2 linked regions of the Desulfosediminicola ganghwensis genome follow. The protein of the gene in region 1 interacts with the protein of each later gene in a pairwise test. Links are inferred from orthologs where the notes say so. Each region holds a gene or a part of one and is shown in the gene's direction. Other genes may lie near its edges.

Evidence for each region.
Region 2: the proteins of acpP (region 1) and FCL45_RS08145 interact in binary tests that used the Escherichia coli proteins (3 or more experiments, as listed by UniProt). The link is inferred for Desulfosediminicola ganghwensis from one-to-one orthologs.

What each region holds. Positions count from the first base shown.
Region 1 is NZ_CP050699.1:4,616,444-4,619,651, reverse strand. The notes cover bases 277-3,155. They hold acpP (acyl carrier protein), read left to right. Parts: upstream 277-1,540; coding sequence 1,541-1,771; downstream 1,772-3,155. Other genes in these bases: rpiB (ribose 5-phosphate isomerase B), read left to right, coding at 3,112-3,155; fabF (beta-ketoacyl-ACP synthase II), read left to right, coding at 1,850-3,091; fabG (3-oxoacyl-[acyl-carrier-protein] reductase), read left to right, coding at 673-1,416; FCL45_RS19815 (electron transfer flavoprotein subunit alpha), read left to right, coding at 277-676. Also shown: more of FCL45_RS19815, read left to right, coding at 1-276; more of rpiB, read left to right, coding at 3,156-3,208. UniProt on the Escherichia coli protein: Carrier of the growing fatty acid chain in fatty acid biosynthesis.
Region 2 is NZ_CP050699.1:1,926,897-1,930,132, reverse strand. The notes cover bases 282-3,188. They hold FCL45_RS08145 (acyl-CoA thioesterase), read left to right. Parts: upstream 282-1,465; coding sequence 1,466-1,912; downstream 1,913-3,188. Other genes in these bases: FCL45_RS08130 (TetR/AcrR family transcriptional regulator), read left to right, coding at 3,052-3,188; FCL45_RS08150 (cofactor-independent phosphoglycerate mutase), read left to right, coding at 282-1,459. In the rest of the region: FCL45_RS08155 (homoserine dehydrogenase), read left to right, coding at 1-229; more of FCL45_RS08150, read left to right, coding at 242-281; more of FCL45_RS08130, read left to right, coding at 3,189-3,236.

The sequences.
Region 1 (3,208 bases):
TGCAGTTGCCACGACGTTGAACGCCGGGCTTACAGCTGACTGCACGAAACTGGAGATTCGTGAAGAAGATGGTGCGTTATTGCAGACCAGACCCGCTTTCGGTGGCAACATTATGGCTACCATAGTCTGTCCTGCCCATAGGCCGCAGATGTCTACTGTTCGTCCAAAGGTCATGAAAGCCCTAGAATTTGATTCTGCGCGAACAGGTGAAATAATAGATGTCGAAATCCCGGCAGCACTCGGTGAATCTCGAATAAAAGTACTCGAGTCGGTTGTTTCCGAGGAGAGCAATGTCAATATTCAAGAGGCTGAAATCCTGGTTTCAGGTGGTAGAGGTCTCGAGAGTGAAAAAGGTTTTGCCCTTCTCAAGACACTTGCCGATTCGATGGATGCCAACGTCTCTGCTTCAAGGGCAGTGGTTGATGCCGGTTGGATTCCATATCCGCATCAGGTAGGGCAAACCGGTAAGACCGTAGCTCCAAAGCTGTACATTGCCTGTGGTATATCTGGCGCCGTACAGCATGTAGCCGGAATGCAGTCTTCCGAGACCATTGTGGCTATAAACCGGGATGAGAACGCTCCGATTTTTGATGTTGCCGATTTCGGTCTGGTTGGAGATATTCAAGAGATTATACCGAAACTTATACGCAAGATTGAAGAAAAGCGAGGTGCATGATGCTTGAAGGAAAAGTAGCCGTAGTAACCGGTGGCAGCCGTGGTATCGGCAGGGCAATCAGCCAGCGTCTTGCCGCCATGGGCGCTTTAGTGTATATCAATTACGTCAGCAGACCTGATGCAGCCGAAGAGACCTGCAGGATGATCACTGATGCTGGTGGTAAGGCTGAGGCTGTTCAGTTCAACGTTTCTGACGGTGAACAGGTTCAGGCGGCGTTCAAGACAATCGTCGCTGATGCCGGTTCAATTGATATCCTTGTGAATAACGCCGGTATTACCCGTGACGGATTGATGGCACGCATGAAGGAGAGTGATTGGGACGATGTGCTCACCACAAACCTGAAAGGTGCTTTCCTCTGCGCTAAAGCGGCCGCCAAGCCAATGATGAAAAAGAAATGGGGACGTATCGTCAACATTTCCTCCGTTGTTGGATCATCAGGCAACGCAGGCCAGGTCAACTACTCTGCGGCTAAAGCCGGTTTGGGTGGGTTGACCAAATCTATTGCCAGAGAATTTGCTTCGAGAAATATCACTGTTAACTCGGTTGCTCCTGGATATATTGTAACTGAAATGACAGAGACTATGACCGAAGCTGCTCAGGCTAAGATTAAAAGTGAAATACCGATGGCAGGCCTTGGCTCGCCTGAGGATATTGCCGGTGCAGTCGCCTATCTGGTATCTGAAGATGGGCGCTATGTGACCGGGCAGACCTTGCATGTCAACGGTGGCATGTATATGTAGTTTTCCCCTCAATAAGAAAAAAAATGTGGTAAATATCGCATGCTGCGGGTAAAAACCACTGCAGGTTGCACAGTTAACAAGAGAAACTGCAACTGAAGAACAAAACCATATAGGGAGATAAGTAATGGCTATAGAACAAGAAATGATTGATATCATCGTAGAACAGCTGAGTGTTGAGAAAGACAAGGTTGTTCCTAATGCTTCTTTCGTAGATGATCTCGGTGCAGATTCTCTGGATCTCGTTGAGCTGATCATGGCTATGGAAGAGGGTTTTGATATCGAGATTCCTGATGAGGATGCTGAGAAGATCACCTGCGTTCAGGATGCAATTGATTACGTTCAGAAACTGAAGTAAGCAGGATATGTCGCCAGTCTCGATATCTGCAATCAGATATTGAGACTGATGGTGTAGATAACACTTAGGAGTTTCATTGTGAATCGTAGAGTTGTCGTTACAGGTATTGGCCTCGTAACTCCAATTGGAACTGGAGTCGATAAGGCTTGGAAAAATCTGATAGCCGGCGAGAGTGGCGTAGATCGCATCACCCGCTTTGATGCCAGTGAATTTCAGGTTCAGATAGCCGCAGAAGTTACAGACTTCGACTCAAAAGAGTTTATAGAGCCCAAAAAAGCCAAACATCTGGACCTGTTTGTTCAGTATGGTCTGGCTGCAGCAAAAATGGCTGTCGAGGACAGTGGTTTTGAAGTCTCCGATGAGAACTGTGAGCGAGTTGGTGTTATCACAGGCTGTGGGATGGGCGGACTGCCGACAATCACCAAGTATCATCAGGTGATGCTCGAGCGGGGAGCCAAACGTATTAGCCCGTTTTTCATCCCCATGGCTATTCCGAATATGCCGTCCGGACACATCTCCATGGAGATTGGCTCTAAGGGACCGAACCTCACTCTCACCACAGCATGTGCAGCCGGAACCCACGCAGTGGGTGAGGCATATCGGCATATCAAGTATGGTATGAGTGATGTTATCGTCACCGGCGGTATGGAAGGAGTTATCTGTGAGCTTGGCATTGGCGGATTCTCTGCCATGAAAGCCCTTTCCACCAGAAATGATGACCCCAAAGCCGCTTCACGTCCGTTTGATAAGGATCGTGATGGCTTTATCATGTCTGAAGGCTCCGGTATTCTCATTCTGGAAGACCTTGAGCATGCCCGCGCTCGTGGTGCCAAGATCTATGCAGAGGTTGTTGGTTACGGCTTAAGCAGTGATGCATATCACATCGCCGCTCCACCTGAAGATGGTGAGGGCGGTCAAAGGGCAATGAAAATGGCCCTGAGAGATGCTGGACTTGCCCCTGAAGATATCGATTACGTCAATGCACATGGAACCTCGACACCGCTCAACGATCGTTGTGAAACAACCGCGATTAAGTCGGTTTTCGGCGAACATGCTTATAAGCTTGCCATTAGTTCCACCAAGTCCATGACCGGTCATATGCTTGGTGCTGCAGGTGGAATCGAGTCTGCATTTCTGGCTTTATCGATTTATAACCAGGTCGCTCCGCCTACCATTAACCATGCTGAGCCCAGCCCGGAATGTGATCTCGATTACGTGCCGAATACGGCGCGTGAGATGGAAATCAATGCAGCGATTTCCAACTCTTTTGGTTTCGGTGGCACTAATGCGGTAGTTGCCATGAAGAAGTTCACTGATTGATTAGAGCTCGAGGGGATGTTGTGAATATTGTAATTGGTTCAGATCACGGTGGTTACGAGCTTAAGGAGCAGGTGAAAGATCTCCTTGCGGAGCTTGGTCATGAAATTACCGATGTCG
Region 2 (3,236 bases), 2.7 Mb from region 1 along the record:
ACTCGACAAGCCCGGCGTTCTCTCCACCATCACCGGCATTTTCGGCAAGTACGGAATTTCCATTCGCTCTATGATCCAACCCGATCGTGACGCCAACGGCCCCGTTGATATCGTATTCAGGACCCACAGGGCCACCGAGGGAGCTGTTGAACAGGCAATCCAGGAGATCGACGCTCTGGAATTCTGCACCACTCCTACCGTTAAAATTCGCATGCTTAACCCGGAATAACAGCAAGCCCCTATGAAATATGTCATCCTTGTTGGCGACGGTATGGGAGACTATCCCGTCGCCCAGCTCGGCGATAAAACACCGCTCGAAGCTGCCCAGATCCCGACCATTGACGAGCTCTGCAAAAATGGAGAGCTCTTTTTGAACCGAACCGTTCCGGAGGGTTTTCCACCAGGCAGCGACGTGGCCAACATGTCCCTGCTCGGTTATGCGCCGGCCCTCTACTATACAGGCAGATCACCCCTTGAAGCCGCTGCAATGGGAGTTGAACTTGCCGATGACGAGACCGCCTTTCGTTGTAATATGGTTACCCTTGAGCGCGGCTCCGACGGCAGTGTGCAAATGGTTGACTTCAGCGCCGGCCACATCAGCAACGAAGAATCCCATCAGTTGATCACTGCCCTGAATAATGAATGCGCCAATGAGATGTTCACTTTTCACCCAGGGGTGAGCTATCGCCATCTGATGGTATTGAAAGGTGCCCATCCCGGTTTTGAGACTGTGCCTCCGCACGATTATATCGAGCAGAATGTCAGTGAGTTTTTCAACCGGTACCTGCAGGATTCCACCTGGAAAGAACTTATTGAAAAAATAGAGAAAACTCTTGCAGACCATCCTGTCAACCAGACACGGATTGCAGCGGGCAAAGCCCCTGCCAACATGGTCTGGCTCTGGGGAGAAGGAAAGATGCCCAGCGCCCCGCCCTTAACGTCACGTTTTGACATCAGCGGTTCCATGATCAGCGCCGTTGATCTGTTGAAAGGCCTTGGTGTGGTAGGCGGGCTTTCCATCCTGGATATCGAAGGTGCGACCGGCTACATCGATACCAACTATGAGGGCAAGGCCCAGGCAGCTATTGAGAGTCTTAAGGTGCAGGATTTCACCTTTGTCCACCTCGAAGGCCCTGATGAAGCTGGGCACAAGGGCAGCCTTGAGGATAAGATGCAGGCTATCGAGGATTTCGACTCCCGCATCGTCAAGCCGATTCTCGACTATCTGGTGGAGGCGGAGGAAGAGTTCAGAATGGTAGTCACCATGGATCACTTTACACCGCTCGCCATACGGACCCACACTACGGATCCGGTACCAACCATCATCTATGACTCCCGTCGCCCTACTCCCGGCTGCGGCCGCGCCTTCAACGAAAAAGAAGCAATCGCCATCGACCGCGAACTTGGCAATGGCATTGAGGCTGGTCATACAATGATCGAAAAACTGCTTGAACAATAACCTATTATGAATGAGCATATCCACAGCAGCAGCGTCAGGGTTCTGTATGGCGATACCGACGCCGGGGGAGTAGTGTACAACGCCAACTACCTCCGATACTTCGAATATGGCCGTACCGAGTTGATGCGGGATTGGGTCTGTGCCTACAGTGACATAGAGAAAATGGGCTTTGTACTGCCGGTGACCGAATGCTGGACCCGGTTCAAGGCCCCGGCCCTCTATGACGACCTGCTGACTATTGAAACTGAAATCCGCGAGCTGACCAGGCTGAAGTGCGCCTTCAACTACCGTATATATCGTGGCGGAGATAATGGAAAACGCAGACTGTTGGTAAAAGGGTACACTGTGCATGTGGCAGTGGACAGGACCGGCAAACTGACCAGACTTCCGCCCGATATCATAAATAAGATTTCGCCCTTTGCCCCGGCGAAACCGGATGATGACGAATATTAGAAATATCGTTTTCACAGTTTTGGATTGACACAAATGTTACATTAGTTATATTATTTTTTTGCAACGCGGGGTGGAGCAGTTTGGTAGCTCGTCGGGCTCATAACCCGAAGGTCGGGGGTTCAAATCCCTCCCCCGCTACCAATGCCAATGGGAAAGGCTTACGATCTTCTGATCGTAAGCCTTTTTTTATTGCTTCATCCCCCTTCTTTGAGGGAGAGCCCTAAAAGTTGAATAACCTGCCATCTACAGACCTAAGTGCCTGCCCGAAAACCTTTCCCCCTCCCAACAGCTCGCCCAGCCAGACACCATACCAGAAGCACATTACGGTCCTCGTCTTAAACGATATGCGCCACACCAAAACGACAGAGACAGAGTTGCATGATTGTGCAAATTTTCACGATAAAGTCAGACTGTTTTAAAGACACAGATAAAAGTTGTTTCTGACCCGGCGTATAACCCAGCGCGGTTGACCGACAGCACTCTCGGCCGGCCACAGTCGACTCTCCTGGACTTGCCATAGCTATTTGCCCCGACCAGCCCTGCTGTTTCGCTTCTGCCTGTTCAGTGGCGCGTGTGCTGCCTGCTGAATGTGATGCAGGAGTATATTTATTTCCCCCCTCATTATCACCCTTGTTTAGCCACTTATGAGATCAGAAGAATAATAAATACTCTTTACCTTCACAATTACGATTGACAGGAAATCCAATGGGTGTATAGTGCACCCTTCCAACGCGGGGTGGAGCAGTCTGGTAGCTCGTCGGGCTCATAACCCGAAGGTCGTAGGTTCAAATCCTGCCCCCGCTACCAAAATTTGAAAAGCGCTTATGGCAATCTGCCATAAGCGCTTTTTTTATTGGGAAATTTGTAAGCAACACCAGGTGCAAGTCTCCCTGCCTGCCCTGCCGAAAACTTTCATCCCCCTTCTTTGAGGGAGAGCCGACTTTCGCCCGAATAGTCCCCCCTGCCCCAAAGTCATACAAAACCGGCTTTGAATATGACCATTCACCACCGAAGCCGAGCACAGTTTCATAGGCTATTTTCCTATTAGAAGGGCATCTATTCCTACCATAAATTTTGCAAAACCAAAGTCAGCCATAATATGCGAGTCAGTCGCATATTTATTGCAAGAACAGGGAAAAGTGCCGAGCATACGCAAGGTCGCAATGACTCTTGGCGTCGACCCCATGGCAATCTATTACTACTTCCCAAACAAATCCGCCCTGCTCAATGCCGTAACAGCTGAGTTGATGCAATCGATATATATGCCGTGCGGCCAGAAATCATGGCAGGAAGAATGTCTTCTCCTCTGCAAAAGCTACCTCAA